Regions from separate parts of the Sphingomonas sp. CFBP 13728 genome, predicted to be linked through region 4. Evidence: predicted binding sites of a transcription regulator. Region 4 holds the regulator's gene; each other region holds the start of a gene.
The links. Region 4 encodes LexA, which represses DNA repair genes until DNA is damaged. Its sites were predicted from a motif close to GTTCCNCNCTTGTTCT; they were not measured.
Positions count from the first base shown of each region.

Region 1: IFT67_RS16775 (ImuA family protein) is a predicted target of LexA. The motif match lies at 3,931-3,946, and genes of this name have one in related genera.
Region 2: IFT67_RS07030 (ribonucleoside-diphosphate reductase subunit alpha) is a predicted target of LexA. The motif match lies at 1,979-1,994, and genes of this name have one in related genera.
Region 3: IFT67_RS15525 (PA0069 family radical SAM protein) is a predicted target of LexA. The motif match lies at 2,279-2,294, and genes of this name have one in related genera.

Region 1 covers NZ_JACYUS010000004.1:160,159-164,749, reverse strand. The annotation lists gene IFT67_RS16785 (error-prone DNA polymerase) at 1-1,449, opposite strand, end outside; gene IFT67_RS16780 (Y-family DNA polymerase) at 1,446-3,236, opposite strand; gene IFT67_RS16775 (ImuA family protein) at 3,151-3,846, opposite strand; gene IFT67_RS16770 (hypothetical protein) at 4,459-4,591, shown strand, end outside.
Region 2 covers NZ_JACYUS010000001.1:1,565,450-1,570,040, forward strand. The annotation lists gene IFT67_RS07025 (ATP-binding protein) at 1-1,400, shown strand, start outside; gene IFT67_RS07030 (ribonucleoside-diphosphate reductase subunit alpha) at 2,073-3,992, shown strand; gene IFT67_RS07035 (DUF2171 domain-containing protein) at 4,132-4,392, opposite strand; gene IFT67_RS07040 (hypothetical protein) at 4,449-4,591, shown strand, end outside.
Region 3 covers NZ_JACYUS010000003.1:555,402-559,992, forward strand. The annotation lists gene IFT67_RS15505 (lytic transglycosylase domain-containing protein) at 1-851, shown strand, start outside; gene moaB (molybdenum cofactor biosynthesis protein B) at 857-1,384, shown strand; gene IFT67_RS15515 (hypothetical protein) at 1,640-1,888, shown strand; gene IFT67_RS15520 (hypothetical protein) at 1,945-2,142, opposite strand; gene IFT67_RS15525 (PA0069 family radical SAM protein) at 2,318-3,388, shown strand; gene IFT67_RS15530 (nitrilase-related carbon-nitrogen hydrolase) at 3,411-4,124, shown strand; gene IFT67_RS15535 (VOC family protein) at 4,245-4,591, opposite strand, start outside.
Region 4 covers NZ_JACYUS010000001.1:558,635-563,225, forward strand. The annotation lists gene IFT67_RS02265 (energy transducer TonB) at 1-541, opposite strand, end outside; gene IFT67_RS02270 (molybdopterin molybdotransferase MoeA) at 1,135-2,316, shown strand; gene lexA (transcriptional repressor LexA) at 2,385-3,059, shown strand; gene IFT67_RS02280 (ComEC/Rec2 family competence protein) at 3,764-4,591, opposite strand, start outside.

The DNA of each region.
Region 1 (4,591 bases), on a different contig from region 4:
GCCGCCCGGATGCTGGCTCATATGGCGCGGTACGCCGATCAGCTTGCGCGCCAATTCCAGCGTCAGGCGCAGGCGACGATCGCCGATGTCGAGGTTCAGCTCGTTGACCTGCTTTTCGCCAACGCCTTCGGCCGACCAGCCCCATACCTGGCCGGCCAACGACGAGGTCAGGTCCTCGGGCAGGCCAAGCGCCTTGCCGACATCGCGGACGGCGCCGCGCGCCCGGTAGCGCGTGACGACCGCAGTCAATGCCGAGTGGTTGCGGCCATAGGTCTCATAGATCCACTGGATGATCTCTTCGCGGCGTTCATGCTCGAAATCGACGTCGATATCGGGCGGCTCGCGGCGCTCGCCTGATACGAACCGCTCGAACAGCAGCTCGTGCTTGATCGGGTCGATCGAGGTAACGCCGAGCACGAAGCAGACGCAGGAATTGGCGGCCGAACCGCGGCCCTGGCAGAGGATCCCGCGCCGACGGGCTTCGCGGACGATCGCGTAGACGGTCAGGAAATACGGCGCATAGCCGAGCTCTCCGATCAGCCGCATCTCGTGAGCGATCTGCTCGGTATAGGCATCGGGCACCGCGCCGTTGAACATGGCAGCGACAGCGTCTTCCGCCAGCTTCTGCAAGGCTTCTTGCGCGGTCAGCCCGTCGATCAGCCGCTCATGCGGATACTGATAGGCCAGTTCACCCAGATCGAAGGTGCACAGACGCGCGATGTCGACGCTCGCGCGCAAAGCATCGGGATACGCCTTGAACCGCCGAACCATCTCGTCGGGGGATTTGAGTGCACGGTCGGCGTTGACCTCACGCCGGTAGCCGAGTTCGTCGACGGTGCATTTCTCACGCACGGCGGTCACGACGTCCTGCAGCAGCCGCGCTTCGGGCGCGTGATAGAGGACATCACCCGTCACCACTGCGCGAACGCCAGCGCCGCCCGCCTGACGCGCCAGTGCATCGATCCGCACGGCATCGTCCGGCCGGCGCCGCTGAAACAGCGCCATATACCCGCGACGACCATAGAGTGTCTTCAGGTCGGCGAGCGCTGCCAGATTATCCTCGTCCGGCTCAACCGGCAGCAGGATGGCGATCATGCCCTCCGACCAGGGTTCGAGGTCATGCCAGTGCAGGAGGCATCCCCCCTTCCCCGCCCGCTTCTTACCCACCGTCAGCAGGCGCGTCAGGCGCGACCAGGCGGGGCGGTTGGTCGGGTACAGCAGCAACTGCCGCCCGCAGGAGAGATTGACGCGCGTGCCGGCGATCGAGCGAACGCCCGTCGCCTTCTGCGCTTCCCAGGCGCGCACCACACCCGCGACGGTGCCGATGTCGCTGACCCCAACCGACGGATAGCCGAGCAGCGCTGCAGCCGCGAACAGTTCCTCAGGGCTCGAGGCGCCGCGCAGCAGCGAGAAGTGGGTGAGGACCTGGAGTTCGACATAGTCGGTCATGCGAACACGCCGTGCATCCACCAGCTGAGATCGCCGGTGTCCTCGACGAACCCGTCGCCACGCCGGAACACCCAGTAACGACCGCCCGTCTCGTCTTCGACGCGGTAATAGTCACGCACCGCCCACACTTCCGCGTCACGGCGCCACCACTCACCGTGGATCCGCTCGGGGCCGTCGCCGGCCACGACCTTGTGCGGCCGGCCGCGCCACTCGAACCGCCGGGGCGGCTGATCGGGCATCAGCGCGATCACGCCCCACAGCGGTTCGGGTCTGGCCAGCAGGCGCGTCGGCCGTCGCCATTTTGGCCAGCCCGCGGGTGCTACCACCGGGTCGGCGCGCATGACGGCGCGCTCGGGCACGTGGCTTTCAACAGGGGCAATCCGAAATACGGCGTCAGCGCCGATGCGGCCGGCAACGACATCGACGAGCCGGGCGGGATCGCGCACGAGAACCTCACCGGCGAGAACCGCGCCGAGATCGATCGCGTCGAGCGGCTCGGTGTGCGGCGCCGCCAGATAAAATTGCTCGAGCCCCAGTCCTGGATCGATACGTTCGATCCTGAGCTTCATGAGCCGCAGCAGGTGCGAGACCTCGCGCGTCGGGCGTGAGGTGCCGACGGCCACGACCTGCTCGCTGCCATCGACGCGTAGCCCGCCGAGCCGTAGTGATCGTACGCCGAGCCCTTTCGCGCGGAGCAGCTCGGCCATGTCACCAAGCAGATCCTCCATGACCTGCGCGATTGCGTCTGCGGTGACGATCGGTTCGAGCAATCGGCGCTCGACGATCGGCATGACCTCGTCGGTCCGCGGCGTGATCGGTTCGGCGACCGCCCCGAGGGCCTGATCGAGCCGCGTGATCGCCGCCAGCCCGAGCCGACGTGCCAGGGGCCCGCGTGCAACCGGCAGGAGATCGGCCACGCGTTCGAAGCCGAACTTACGGGCGGCGACGAGCGCCGTGCCTGCGAGGCGCAAGGCGGCGACCGGCAGGCCGCTGAGTGCTTCGACCGTCCGCCCTGTGGGCACGATCGCGATGTCGGCCGACCCGAACCGGGCAACGGCATGGGCGGCGCCCGGTGTGTCCGCCACCGCCACGCGTGCCGTGAACCCGGCACGCTGGCAAAACGCGCGCAGACGCCGACAGAACCGTTCTTCGCCGCCATGGAGATGCGCGCAGCCGGTCAGGTCGAGCCATAGCCCATCGGGCGGCGTGGCCGCTGCGATCGGCGACCAGCGGCGCACCGCGCGTAGCGCGAGCTGATCCAGCATCGCGGCATCCGCCTCCGTCTCGGACGGTCGGATGTCGAGATCGGACACCAGCGCACGCGCATGGGTCGCGGCCATCCCGATAGTGATCCCCAACGCCGCAGCGCCATCGCAGGCGGCCACGACCTCTTCGCGCCGGCCAACCTTGCCGACCAGCGCAAGCGGCGCCCTGTGGAACGCAGCAACGGTCGCCGCGACCTTCTCGTGAATGTCTTCCTGCGCTGGTCCGTGGAACGGATTGTTCGCCGCTTCCGAGCGTCGGCCAAGTTCGCGCATAGGCGGCTTTGCATGGGCAGGCAGCGCTGCGATCTGGCCTTCCACGTCTTGCCTGGTCGCTACGTCGGCGCGAGCCCAGCGCGCACCCGGCCGCCACCCGCCGCCCCGCGGTACGGAGCACGCACCGGGATCGTCGTCGACGGGAGGCTGAAGGGCGGGCCGCTCAGGCGGCCGCGTAGCGTGCCGGTCCAGCCGTCTCAGCCGCTCGATGGCCAAGTGCGGCAGGAACAGCGAGACAACCCGTCTCATCGCAGCCCTCCAAAATCATCGAAAATGCTTCGCCGCCACGCTGCCGTGCGACCTCGACCTGCCACCGCGATCGGCCGACGCCGGCAACCCCCAGGCGCTCGGAGGACGCACTGGCGATCCGCCAGCGCGTCCAGGCCGCGGACGGTTCGGCGAGTGGATCCTGCTCGCGGTTACGTCGGCGTCGCAGGATTAGAATGGGAATGTCGGCATCGGCTGCCACAAGTTGCAGGCGCCGGGTCGCCACCATCGACATCCGGCTTACCTCGGCGATCACCGCCGACGGCGTTCCGTCGCGCACCGCATCTTCGACGACCGCGAGCAAGGCCGCATCGTCACGGGGTTGTGCATGGATCAAGTCGGCAGGCGATAGGCCCGCCTGTTCGAGGCCAGGGGCATAGAGATCGTTGCGACAGCTCACCCACAGCACCGGTCCGCCTGTGTGGACCGCCTCTCGCGCGGCGATGCCTGCCAGGAACAGCGTTGCCGCGGCATCGTCGACCATCGAACAGCTTAGTGCGGCGACCTCGTGCAGTGCTCCAGCGCGAAGGCCCCTGCTTGCGAGGCGATCGTCGAGCGCAGGGATACCGAACGGCATGATGCGGTGATCCATCACCGGCGTTGCGATTGTCCGCAGGTGGGCGATGCTGGTCGGCAGGGACTCGAGGGCGTTGATCATGATATCTAGACTCTACATGTTCCCTTTATGTTCCGTTACCAAAACCGTTTGGTCAAGCGTCAGACTCGAGACTCATGTGGATAAACGTTCCGGCTAGGAACGCTGCGAAGCGCGTCTGGCTATGTGTCGCGGAGGCGGGCTGTCGGACCTGCGCGTATCCGAACGATTGTCGTCAGGCATGCGATCAATGTGTGGGATCCAGACCGTTTCCTCGCAGTGTCGAGCCTCGTAGATACCGCCGCTGTCATCAAGCTGGCCAGGGAACGAGTTTGGTTTAACCTTTCTCCAAGTGCATGAAATGCAATCCGGATTAGCCAGGTTTGCAATCGCCATTGCCCGGTCTGCCGGATATCAAGATAACGCCTTTCAGGCATCCTCTCCTAAAAACTTCTAGGGTCGCTTTTGGCGGCCCCTTTTTTTTGTCTGAAGGCGGTCGGCACAGCTTATCCGGTGCTCTGCGCTACCGGGGGTTCGCGTACAGCGATCGGCTGTCGTCGAGCATGCTGATGGGTGTCCAGTCCGCTTGGACGGACCGACCTGCGGCCGTTGGCGCCCGCCTTTGTCGCGGCGCAGCCCAGTCTTGAGGTATTCGTACGCCATGCGCGAGAAACCAAGGATCGCACCCTTCGGCGTGAGATGGTTCGTGAGCAATTCAAGGCGCTCTGGGACGAAGTTCGCG
Region 2 (4,591 bases), 1.0 Mb from region 4:
GCGGCGATGCCTTCACGGCACGCGGCATGCTGTATGCGGTCCAGGCCGAACCCGGTGGCCCGATCGACGATCGCTACGTCGATTTCGTTTATCAACCGATCCGTGACGCGACCGGCGCGGTCGTCGGCGTGTTCGTCGAGGGCGCCGACGTCACCGACCGCAAGACGCTCGAACGCGACCTGCAATCGCTCAACGCCGACCTCGAACAGCGCGTCCGCGACCGCACGCAGGAACTGGTCGAGGCGCAGGAGGCACTTCGCCAGGCGCAGAAGATGGAAGCGGTCGGCCAGCTGACCGGCGGCATCGCGCACGATTTCAACAATCTGCTCCAGGGCATCACCGGCAGCCTGGAGATCGTCCAGCGCCGCGTCGCGCAAGGTCGGGTGGGCGAACTCGATCGCTTCATCACCGGCGCGACCACCGCTGCCAACCGTGCCGCGTCGCTGACCCACCGCTTGCTCGCGTTCTCGCGCCGCCAGCCGCTCGATCCGCGCCCGGTCAAGGTCAACCCGCTGGTCGCCTCGCTCGAAGACCTGCTCCGCCGCACCACCGGCGAGCAGATCGAGCTCGAGATGGTGCTCGCCGGTGGTTTGTGGACGACATTGTGCGATCCCAACCAGCTCGAGAACTCGTTGCTCAACCTCGTCATCAACGCGCGCGACGCGATGCCGCACGGTGGCAAGCTGACGATCGAGACGTGCAACGCGCACCTCGACGACCATTTCGCCGCCAGCCAGCGCGACGTCCGGCCCGGCCATTACGTGTGCATCTGCGTGTCGGACACCGGCACCGGCATGTCCGCCGACACGATTGCCAAGGCATTCGAGCCGTTCTTCACGACCAAGCCGATCGGCCAGGGGACCGGGCTCGGCCTGTCGATGATCTACGGCTTCGCGCGCCAGTCCGAAGGCTATGCGAGGATCTATAGCGAGCTCGGCCAGGGCACGACGATCAAGCTGTATCTGCCCCGCCATTACGGCGAAGCGGAGCAGGACGAGGCGCTGCCCGGCCTGACGCAGGACCACGTCACTGATGCGGGCGAGATCGTACTGGTGGTCGAGGACGATTCGGTCGTCCGCGCGCTGATCGTCGAGGTCCTGGGCGAATTGGGCTATCAGGCGATCGAGGCGCATGACGGCCCCGCCGGGCTTGAGCGCCTGCGCACGATGGAACGCGTCGACCTGCTCGTCACCGACATCGGCCTGCCCGGCCTGAACGGTCGCCAGGTCGCCGACGCCGGCCGCGCGCTGCGTCCGGACCTCCGCGTGCTGTTCATGACGGGCTATGCGGAGAATGCCGCACTGGCGTCGGGCTTCCTGGAGCCGGGCATGTCGATGATCACCAAGCCGTTTGCGATGGAAGCGCTGGCGACGCAGATCCGGACGATGATCGAGGGGTAGAGCAGGCCCTCTCCCGCCCAATTGCCACCACCCCGGCGAAGGCCGGGGCCCAAGTGGAAAGGTGGTCGTAACGGCGCGCTGCGTTTCGTTATCACCGTCCCCCAATTGGGCCCCGGCCTTCGCCGGGGTGGGGTGATTTGAGGTTACCTTCGCATCACCACCGTTCCCCCGCGAAGGCGGGGGTCCAGGAATCAAGTAGGACGACGTTCGTGGCTCCTGGGCCCCCGCTTTCGCGGGGGAACTAGAGCGGTCCCCCATATCCAGTGCCCCACTCCCACACCTCCCCTCCGAAGAAACATTTGCCACCTTCCGCCCTTAAATAATTTTTCGTTCCCCCTTCGCCCCCTTGCACATCTTGAACCCCGCAGAAGTCCACGCGTCGCGAATATCCCGCCCGGCCAACCCGCACGCGAACGCGACGAACCGAGCCCCCGACCACCCCTTCACCCCCTTGCGTCTCATCGCGCTTTGGCACAATCTCTTGGGGTTGCGTTCGGGGGCGGACCCAATCGCTGGTAGAACATCCCTCGCATAGCCCTATGCGAACCGATCATATGCGCGCCTTCCACCGCCGCGATGGTCACTTTTTGTTCTCCCGTTAGGGGCCGTCCGATGGTAGCATGGCGACATGACGCCGATTCGAACGAATACAGAACACTAGGAGCGGTTTCGATGGATTTCAGAGACAGCAGCCGGGATAGCGACATGACCACAGACACGATCGACCAAGCAGCCCCCACCATCGAAGCCGAGGCTCCCAAGGCCCCGCGCCAGGCGCAGGACAGCCACTCCGTGCGCGCGCAGATCTACCCGGTCGAGGTCGATCATAGCCGCGACGCGCTCCTCACCGAATTCGGCAAGGACACGCTCAGGGATCGCTATCTGCTCCCGGGCGAGAGCTACCAGGACCTGTTCGTCCGCGTCGCCTCCGCCTATGCCGACGACGCCGGCCATGCGCAGCGGCTGTACGACGCGATCTCGAAGCTCTGGTTCATGCCCGCCACCCCCGTTCTGTCGAACGGCGGCACCGGCCGCGGCCTGCCGATCTCGTGCTACCTCAACTCGGTCCCCGACAGCCTCGGCGGGATCGTCGACACCTGGAACGAGAATGTCTGGCTCGCCTCGCGCGGCGGCGGCATCGGCACCTATTGGGGCAACGTCCGCGGCATCGGCGAGCCGGTCGGCCTCAACGGCAAGACCAGCGGCATCATCCCGTTCGTCCGCGTCATGGATTCGCTGACGCTCGCGATCAGCCAGGGCTCGCTGCGCCGCGGTTCGGCCGCAGTCTATCTCGACGTCTCGCACCCCGAGATCGAGGAATTCCTCGAAATCCGCAAACCCTCGGGCGATTTCAACCGCAAGGCTTTGAACCTCCACCACGGCGTGCTGATCACCGACGCCTTCATGGAGGCCGTCCGCAACGGTGAGGAATGGCACCTCCGCTCGCCAAAGGACCAGGCGATCCGCGCCACCGTCGACGCGCGCTCGCTGTTCCAGAAGCTCGTCGAGACCCGTCTCCAGACCGGCGAGCCGTACATCGTCTTCGCCGATCACGTGAACAAGGCGATGCCCAAGCATCACCGCGAACTCGGCCTCAAGGTCTCGACCTCGAACCTGTGCTCGGAGATCACGCTGCCGACCGGCAAGGATCATCTTGGCAACGAGCGGACCGCGGTCTGCTGCCTGTCGTCGCTGAACCTCGAGACATGGGATCAGTGGAAGGACGAGAAGGGCCTGATCGAGGACGTCATGCGCTTCCTCGACAACGTGCTGCAGGATTACATCGACCGCCACGAACCCGGCATGGAGCGCGCCGCCTATAGCGCAGGCCGCGAGCGGTCGGTCGGGCTCGGCGTGATGGGCTTCCACAGCTTCCTCCAGGCGCGCGGCATCCCGTTCGAGGGCGCGATGGCGAAGTCGTGGAACCTGCGCATGTTCAAGCACATCAGCAGCCAGGCCAACGAAGCCTCGATGCAGCTCGCGATCGAGCGCGGCCCCTGCCCCGACGCCGCCGACGTCGGCGCGATGGAGCGCTTCAGCTGCAAGATGGCGATCGCCCCGACCGCGTCGATCTCGATCATCTGCGGCGGCACGTCGGCGTGCATCGAGCCGATCCCGGCGAACATCTACACGCACAAGACGCTGTCGGGCAGCTTCTCGATCAAGAATCCGTATCTGGAAAAGATGCTGAGCGAGAAGTCGAAGAACAGCGACGCGGTGTGGAACTCGATCCTCGAGCAGGGCGGTTCGGTCCAGCATCTCGACTTCCTCTCGGTCGAGGAAAAGGACTGCTACAAGACGTCGTTCGAGATCGACCAGCGCTGGCTGCTCGAACTGGCGGCGGATCGCACCCCGTACATCGACCAGGCGCAGTCGTTGAACCTGTTCATCCCCGCCGACGTCGAGAAGTGGGACCTGCTGATGCTCCACTTCCGCGCATGGGAGCTCGGCATCAAGTCGCTCTATTACCTGCGTTCGAAGTCGGTTCAGCGCGCGGGCTTCGCCGGCGGCGTCGAGGCGGACAACACGATCGACCTGCGCCAGATCGACGTCGAGTCGAAGGATTACGATGAGTGCCTTGCCTGCCAGTAAGGCCTCTCGGCGTTCAAGCGTGACCCCGGCGCGTGACACGCGGACCGGGGAGCGCCTGACGCAAAAAACCCCGGCCCGCGCGAAGCGGACCGGGGTTCGGACTGGCTATGCGGCGCGTTTGATGCGTACCGCGTTCGCGTCAGGCCTCTTCTTCGAACGTCACCGCCACGTCGGCGTTGGCGGAAAGCCGGACCTTGCCGTCCTCGATATCCGCGACCAGCCCGAGCGAGATGAAGTGATGATGCCCTTCATGGCTGCCCGTGCCCTCGACGACCTGCGCGCCCGAGTCCTTCTTGGTCAGCTTGATGCGGTTGCCTTCGACCTTGTCGACGGTGCCGACATGGACGCCGTCCGCGCCGATGACTTCGGCATGTTCCTGGATCTTGGTTGCATCGACCATGGTCGTTCTCCTGTGGTGGGTTCGGCATCTCAACGCACGTCATGCGAGTTCGCCGCATGACATATGGTTCAGCTATCATGTTCGTGGTCGCGGGCGTGCTCGGAATCGTCGGCACCGCGATGCTGCTCCGCCTGCGCTCGCCGAACATCACCGAACCGCAGACCTATGCGTTCCGGATGATCGGGATCATGCTGACGTC
Region 3 (4,591 bases), on a different contig from region 4:
TCCGCGTCGCGGCGGCACTGGTCGAGGTCGGCGAGACCGACCTGGCCGATACCGTCATCCGTCAGCAGGCGAAAATTGGCGATCCGCGCGAGTTCGGCAACCTGGTCCGGGTGGCGGAAGCGCTGAGCCTGCCCGCTACGACCGTCTGGCTCGCGCACAACTGCCCGCAGGGGGTCACGTCGACCGCCGAGGCGCGCTATCCGACGCCGAACTGGACGCCCGACAGCGGCTGGCACATCGACAAGGCACTGGTCTACGCGCACACGCTCGAGGAATCGCGGTTCCGCAACACGATCAAGAGCCCGGCCGGCGCGTACGGTCTCATGCAGATCATGCCTGCCGCCGCGACCGACTTCGCGCGCGAGCGTGGCACCTCGATCGACGTGAAAGCACTGACCAAGCCGAGCACCAACATGGATGTCGGCCAGCGCCATCTCGAGCGTCTGCGCGACATGGCGGGCGTCACCGGCGGGCTGCTGCCCAAGGTCATCGCGGCATATAATGCAGGTCCGCGTCCGGTCGGCGACTGGAACGCGATCGTCCACGATAACGGCGATCCGCTGATGTATATCGAAAGCATCCCGTACTGGGAGACGCGCGGCTACGTCACCACCGTGCTGCGCAACTACTGGATGTACGAGGCGCAGGGCGGCAAGAAGGCATCGACCAGCCGCAACGCGCTGGCGCAGGGCATGTGGCCGCGCTTCCCCGGCCTGCCGGGGGCAACCGCGGTGCGGATGGCGGCCAAGCCGTACACGCAATATCGTGCCAGCACGGCGCCGTTGAACGCCACCGTCGCGGTGAATGCCAGCGTCGGACCGCAGTCCACCACCGTCACGCGCGCGGACTGAGTTTCATGCCGATCGATGAAAGCCGGACGTTCCTGCCGGTCCGAATTGCCGTGCTGACCGTGTCGGACACGCGTGGCCTTGCCGAGGATCGCTCGGGCGATACTTTGGTCGCGCGGCTGACCGAGGCGGGGCATGTTCTCGCCGACCGCCGGATCGAGAAGGACGACGTCGAGACGATCGTCTCGCGCCTGCACGCGTGGATCGGCGATCCGGAGGTCGACTGCATCATCACCACCGGCGGCACCGGCGTGACCGGGCGCGACGTGACGCCTGAAGCCGTGGAGCAGGTCGCCGAGAAGATGATCCCCGGCTTCGGCGAGCTCTTCCGCATGCTGAGCTATCAGACGATCGGCACCTCGACGGTCCAGTCTCGGGCGTGCGCCTGCGTGTCGCACGGCACCTATATCTTCGCGCTGCCCGGCTCGACCGGCGCGGTGAAGGACGGCTGGGACGGCATATTGCGCGACCAGCTCGATAGCCGCCATCGGCCCTGCAACTTCGTCGAGCTGATGCCGCGGCTGCTAGAGCGCTAACCGGCGCGGGCCTGTTCGCTAAATTAGCGATCGAGCACGCGAACTCGGACCATTTTCTCGCGGTTATCACCATTAGATAGTGCGGCGTACCAAGTGGAGAATCCGCTTTCTGCCTGCGCACGATCAAGAAGTTTCCGGCATCCTCAACGACTTACGACGACTGATGCACTGTATTATATAACTGGCACGCCAGATGCATTGATCGAGATGTCGCCCCATCGGGCGCCTCGTACCAACCATCACAAGGATGCTGCCATGACCTCGATCTTCCTGAAGAGCCTCGTTGCCGTCGCCGTTCTGGCCACTGGCGTTCCAGCCCTCGCGGCACCGCAGGATTCGATCCAGAAGACGGTGCTCAAATACGATGCCAAGACGCAGAAATACTGCTTGAACGATCCCGCCGTGACCGGCTCGCGGATCGGTAGGACGACCTGCAAGACCAGCGCGGAATGGTCGGCAGCCGGTCTGAACATGCCCAAGACGATGGCTCTGGCGCAGAAGTGACGCGTGATGGTTCGGTCGGGCGATCTCGTGATCGTCGCGACCGGACCGCGGCCGCCTTACGCCAGCGCGGAGCCGCCCCTCGCGGTATGGATGAGATCGACGAGCTGCTTGTTGATCGACGCACCGTGAAGATGAAGATGAACCGCGTCATACCCCTCGCGGCGCAACCGCTGGCGTAGCGCGTTCACCGACTCGCATTCGCCCGATCGCGCCAACTCGAATGCCCGTTCCACCGTGGTGATCTGTTCCGTCATGTGCCTGCCCTACGCGCTATCGCGGCAGGCGGCGAGTATTCTTTCGTACCAGCGCCAAGCCTTTAGAAACCTGCGTTTATTTAACTAGATATGGATCAAGGCTCGACGGGTTCGCCAGCACCGCGCCATCAACTATGTTCTTCTTTTGTTCGTGAATTGCGTGTATCGTCGTGCGATGAAGACCGCCCGACCGGTTCGCGGAGCAACGCGCAACGACGAAAGCCGTCGCTTCAACCTGCCGCAGACCGAGGCTGATGGTGACTGGCTCGACATGCGCGAAGGGATCGACGGGATCGCGCCGAAGCTGCGGACGACGGTGACGGTCGAGACGCCGCGGACGATCATCAGCCGCAACGCCTCGCCCGACGTACCGTTCGACCGCTCGATCAATCCCTATCGAGGATGCGAACACGGCTGCATCTACTGTTTCGCGCGGCCGAGTCATGCGTTTCACGACCTATCGCCCGGGCTCGATTTCGAAAGCAAGCTGTTCGCCAAGCCCTCGGCGGCGGCGCTGTTGCGGGCGGAGTTGAGCAAGCCGGGGTATCTCGTCGCGCCGATGGCGCTGGGCACGAACACCGACCCGTACCAGCCGATCGAGACCGACTGGCGGATCACCCGCGGCATCATCGAAGTGCTCAGAGAGACCGATCATCCGCTGACGATCACGACCAAGTCGGACCGCGTGGTGCGCGATCTGGACCTGCTGGCGCCGATGGCTGCGAAGGGCCTGGCGGCGGTGGCGATGTCGATCACCTCGCTCGATCCGAAGGTGGCGTCGACCGTCGAGCCGCGTGCGCCGCATCCCGAGCGACGGCTGGCGGCGGTGCGCAAGCTCGCGGACGCAGGCGTACCGGTGTACGTGTCGATCGCGCCGGTCATCCCCGCGATCACCGATCACGAGATCGAGCATTTGATCGCGCGTGCGGCGGAGGCTGGTGCCAGCCGGGCGTTCTTCATCCCGGTACGGCTGCCGTTCGAAGTCGCACCGCTGTTCCGTGCGTGGCTCGACCAACATTTCCCCGATCGCGCTGGCAAGGTGATGGCGACGATCGCCTCGCTGCGAGGTGGCCGCGACAATGATCCGAACTTCTTCACGCGGATGAAGGGGCAAGGACCATGGGCCGACCTGCTGGGTACGCGGTTCCGGATCGCCTGCGCCAAACACGGGCTGAACCAGGAACGGATCGCGATACGCAACGACCTGTTCCGCGCGCCGAGGGGGCCGCAGGGAGAGTTGTTTTGACCGATCGTCCTGCGTTGCGGCCGTGCGGATAGCAGCGTTCCAGCGCTTGCGGGTCGAGGACGACGCTGCCGCCGTCGTCGCGCGGATCGTCGACGACCTGACGCGAGCCGACACGCGCATGGACCTTGCGGTGTTCCCCGAATGTCATCTGCTGGGGCACAGTTATGATCCGGCGACGATCGCCGCGCGGGCCATCGATGTCGAGGACGACCGATGGCGCGCAGTCTTCGCTCCACTTGCGCCGGTCGCGACGACGCTGATCCTCGGCAGTTTCGAGCGCCGCGCCGACGGCGTGACGAACAGCGCCTTCGTGATCGAACGCGGTCGCGTCGTTGGCCGCTATGCCAAGCGGCATCCGAACGAGCCGGGCGTGGTCGCGGGGCGCGCAAGCCCGGTCTTCGAACGGGACGGCGTGCGGTACGGCATCAACATCTGCAACGACGCCAACCATCCCGAAGCAGCACGAAGTTTGGCCGACCAAGGCGCGAGGGTAATCTGCTATCCACTCGACAACATGCTGCCGCCCGATACCGCGGCACGCTGGCAGTCGCGCAGCGTCGAGAATTTACGCGCACGCGCCGTGCAGACGGGGTGCTGGATCGTGTCCGCCGACGTGACGGGATCGCGAGGGGCATGGCTGAGCCACGGCTGCACCATGATCGTTCGTCCCGATGGCACGATCGCGGCGCGCGTCGCGGAAGGCGTCGAAGGCGTCGCAATCTACGACGTGCCATGACCGGATTTACCGTTCGCTCGCGACCGATGACAGGCATGATAGAGCGAGTTCGACTGAAACCCATCCTCGTCCGGACAGCGACTTACTCCCGCGTACCAGACCAAGTATCAATGGGGTTCATCACGCAGGATCGGGTTGCCAGAGTTCGATCGGGTTGTCTTCGGGATCGTGTATGCGGGCGAAGCGACCGAAGCCGGGCATGTCCCATTCGGGATTGGTGACTACCGCGATCCCGGCCGCGCGGAGCGTGGCGATCAGGCCGTCGAGGTCGTCGACGCGCAGGTTGAGCATCCATTGGCGATCCGTGGGAAAATAGTCGGTGTCGGCCGCGAACGGTGCGAGCACGCTCGGCCCTGCCTGCGTCTCCCACGATCCATACGGCACCGACCCGACGCCAAGATGCTCGACATACCATGCGCGGATCGCCTCCGGATCCTGCGCCCGCAAGAAGAAGCCGCCGATCCCTG
Region 4 (4,591 bases):
CCCGGCACCGCGACACGCGCCCATCGGTCTGCACAAGATACCGAACCGAGACCCGCCCCCGGATCCCCGTCTCGGCCGCCTCGCGCGGATAGTCCGAATCCTTCAACCGCCCCTTACGCCACCGCGGCGGCGTCTCCTCGCCCCCGCCGCCGTCGCCATCGCCATACCCACCGCTGCCGGTGCCATTACCAATCCCGCCACTCCCGGTCCCCGGCCCGCGAATATCCGAAGCCCCCGCCGTCGCCTGCGCCCCCACCCCAGCCTTCTCCGCAACGACGACAGGCGGCGGCACGACGATCGGCACCACCGGCGGCGGCGCCACCACCTCGGTAGCCTTCGACTTCAAATTAGGCGGCGACGCAGCCCCTTCCGGCTTGCGGCTAGGCGAAGGCCGAGGCCTCACCTTCTCCTCGGGCGGCGGCGGCGGAGGCGGCGCCGCATCGAACACCTTCAACGCATCGGTCACCGCCGCCGGCATCGTCACCACCAGCCCGTTGAGCAGCGCATAGCCCAGCACCCCCGGCAACAGGACCGCGCCCACCGCCGCCCCGATCCTGTCTCTCGCCCGAGGCTGATTGCGTGTCATCATACTGATCTGGTGTCTCTTTCCCCCAAACAAAGCCCCACACCGGATGAACCCGCGCTGGCCAGAGGTACGAAGGACGCGAAGGCCATCACCCGCATCCACTTACCGCCCCGGAAGAAAGCAGCGGCGCCAACCTCCCAGCACCACGCCAGCGAACTGGCACCACCCCCGCGAACTAACACCACCCCGGCGAAGGCCGGGGCCCAATTGGGAAGGCCAACATTATAGCGACAACCATCCGCCCAACCCTTGTTTCCCCGCGAAGGCGGGGACCCAGTCTGGGCTCCCGCCTTCGCGGGAGAACAAGAAGGCGGTAGCTAACGTTCGATATCTACCCGCCCAGACGGCGCCAGCGGCTAAGCTCGCCGCGCCGCGCTAAGCCAACAACGCCTGTCCTACACACCAAACCCATGGCAGAGCACGGAACCTACCCCCACGCCCCGCGCTTCCCCATACAACACCCCAAAAGCGCCAACCGCCAAAACGCTCCCAGCGTCTACACTTCCTATACTTCACTTTTCAGAACCGCCCAAAGACAGAGCCTTAGCATGACCCTAGTCCCCGTCGCCGAAGCCCAGACCCGCCTCTTCGCCATGGCCCCCCGCGTCGGCCACGAGACCGTGACGCTACGCGAAGCCGCCGGCCGCTGGGCCGCCGAGGACATCCTCGCCCGCCGCACGCAGCCCGCCGCCGACCTCTCCGCGATGGACGGCTACGCGATCCGTTACACAGACCTCCCCGGCCCCTGGAAAGTCATCGGCGAAAGCGCCGCCGGCCGCCCGTTCACCGGAACAGTCGCCCCCGGCCAAGCCACCCGCATCTTCACCGGCGCCGCCATGCCCGAAGGCGCCGACACCGTCATGGTCCAGGAAGAAGCCGAGCGTGACGGCAAGACCCTGATCCTAGCCGGCGAAGGCCCCCCGACACTCGGCCGCAACACCCGCCGCAAGGGGCTCGATTTCTCCACAGGCATCCGCCTGATCGCCGCCGGCGACCGCCTCAGCCCCGCGCGCATCGCCGTCGCCGCGACCGGAGGCCACGGCAGCCTCACCGTCAACCGCCGCGTTCGCGTCGCCGTCGCCGCCACCGGCGACGAACTCGTCCCCCCCGGCTCGACCACCGACGGCGTCGCGCTCCCCGAATCGAACGGCATCATGCTCGCCGCGATGCTCGCTGACATGCCCGTCGATATCATCGATCTCGGCATCCTCCCCGACAATCTCGAAGTCCTCCGCGAAGCCTTCGCCAGCGTGCAGGCAGACCTGCTCGTCACCACCGGCGGCGCGTCGGTCGGCGACCACGACCTCGTCCGCCCGGCGATCGAAGCCGCCGGCGGTACGATCGATTTCTGGCGGATCGCGCTGCGCCCCGGCAAGCCGATGATGGCCGGCCGGATCGGCGAGATGATGGTGCTCGGCCTCCCCGGCAACCCGGTCTCCGCGTTCGTCACCGCGACGTTGTTCGTCAAACCCGTCGTCGCGCACATGGCCGGCGCATGCGATCCGCTCCCCCAGTCAACCCATGCACTGCTCGGCGAAGACCTGCCTGCGAACAACGCCCGCACCGACTATCTCCGCGCCGAACTGCGCGACGGCAAAGCCTATGCCTCGACGATCCAGGACAGCTCGATGCTCCTGACACTGGCCCGCTCGACCTGCCTCATCGTCCGCCCCGGCAACGCACCGGTTGCAAAGACAGGCGAATCGGCGGAAATCCTCGTGATCGCGTGATACGGACGCTTGACGGCGTTAATTATGTTCCATAGAAGTTCCCAGTCTGTTCCGGACGGAGAACCGCCATGCTCACGCGCAAGCAGCACGAACTCGTCTGCTTCATCAACGATCGCCTCAACGATACCGGCGTCTCGCCGTCGTTCGAGGAGATGAAGGACGCCCTCGACCTCAAGTCGAAGTCGGGCGTCCACCGTCTGATCAGCGCGCTCGAGGAGCGCAACTTCATCCGCCGCCTGCCCAACCGCGCCCGCGCGCTCGAGGTGCTGCGCATGCCCGAGCGCCCGGAAAAGAAGACGCCGTCCAAGCCGTCGAACGTCAAGGCCGCGCCCGCCGCCGCGACCCCGCAACCCGCCAACGACGTCATCGAGATCCCCCTCCACGGCCGCATCGCCGCCGGCGTCCCGATCGAAGCGTTCGAAGGCAGCACCATGCTCGCCGTCCCGGCCGCGCTGCTCGGCACCGGCGAACACTACGCCCTCGAAGTCTCGGGCGACTCGATGGTCGAAGCCGGCATTCTCGACGGCGACTACGCCCTGATCCGCCGCACCGAAACTGCACGAGACGGCGAGATCGTCGTAGCGCTGATCGAAGACAGCGAAGCCACCCTCAAATACTTCCGCCGCGAAGGCGCCATGGTCCGCCTCGACCCGGCAAACCGAGCCTACGACCCCCAACGCTACGCCCCCGCCCAAGTCCGCGTCCAAGGCAAACTCTCCGGCATCCTCCGCCGCTACGACTAAGCCGCGGAGGGGTAGCCGATGTGGCTGCCCGGTGTGCCGGCGTTGTTCTCCGGTCGCACCGGCGAGGCAGGATGCCGATCGGCAGGACGGATTCCTCATTGCGTCGGTTACCGGGCAATAGAATTGTTCAACAAGCCCGGCAACTTGAGCAAGAGCGTTGAAGATAGCGCAAGTGTTTTGATACAGTCTTCACACAATGCCGTGAGTCGCGTGGGCGTCTATTTTCAATGCGACATGGCATTCGGAAGACGATTCCACATTTCATTGCAAAACGGCGCTTGCGGCCCAAATCTATAATCTCTGTGCCTCCGCGCCTTTGCGCGAATATCTCGTCGACAACCCTCAGCGCAACAGAAGATTGGTTCGCGCAGAGGCGCAGAGACGCAGAGGTGTTCCGCTCCGAGAAGAACGCCGCTGTTCCAAATGCCATCGGAATGAGACCCAGACAACCACTCGCCAAATTTACTCTGCGCTGCAAAATTTCTCCGCGGCTCCGCGTCTCCGCGTGAACATTCATCTGACTAAAATCGCCCGCGGCTACGGATGATTGTGCTCACGTAAAGGCGCAAAGCTGTTGTGTCTGGACCAGCCTACCGTCCTCCCCAGGCACAGAGGAAGCCGACATGACACTCTCGTTTATTAAAATGGCCGCGGTTTATCAGGTCATGCCGCCTTCGCGCCTTTTGCGTGGTTAATTTTACGCGTCAGCGTTTCCCATTTACTCGAAACGCCGATGCTGAGCCCCGAAACCCGCCCTGCTGCGGCTTGAATGGAGTGCGTTCGAGGATTGGCGGGTCGCGCCAAGGGTGGCGGTCGCCCGCGTTCAGTATCGTCACGACCGTCCCCGCCCCCAAGGTCAGCGCGACGCCGCCCGTCCGCCGGAGGACGCGGCGATCCAGTTTCAGCCACCGCGGTACGCACCGTTTCGGCAGCCCACGTTCGCTGACAACAACGTCGGCGCTCCGACAGGCGGTGATCAGCTCGGCGATCGGGACCATATAGGCGCTGCGCGTCGCAAGGACCCGCCACATCCGTCCCCGTGCGGCGATATCGGTGACGCACAGATCGCGACTGCACCGCGCATCGGGTTGGTCCGCCAGCAACAGCGGCTCGCCGTCCACCCCACCATTCTCCGCCAGCATGTCACGCGTATAGTCGCCCGCCCTATCGCGCAGCATCGCGAGCCCCGCCGCCGTCCGCACCGCGACATGACGCCCGTCGCCGGTCACGAGAACATCCGGCGCCGGCGTCGTCAGCGCCCAGACCGCCCCGATCGCCAGCGGGACCACCCCGAGTCGCCGCCACCGCGTCCGCCACAAGGCGATCCAGATGCCCCCGACGATCATCAAGGCGAACGCCGCCGTCGGCATCGCTGGCAAGGACCGCACCGATCCTGGCGCGCTGGCAACGATATGCGCCAGCCACAGCAGAGCATCGAGCGAGCGCTGGACCAGCCACCATATCGGCGCTCCGAGCCCGCCCGCATCGAGCAGCAACGCCAACGCTTCCAACGGCATAACGACGAAGGTCGT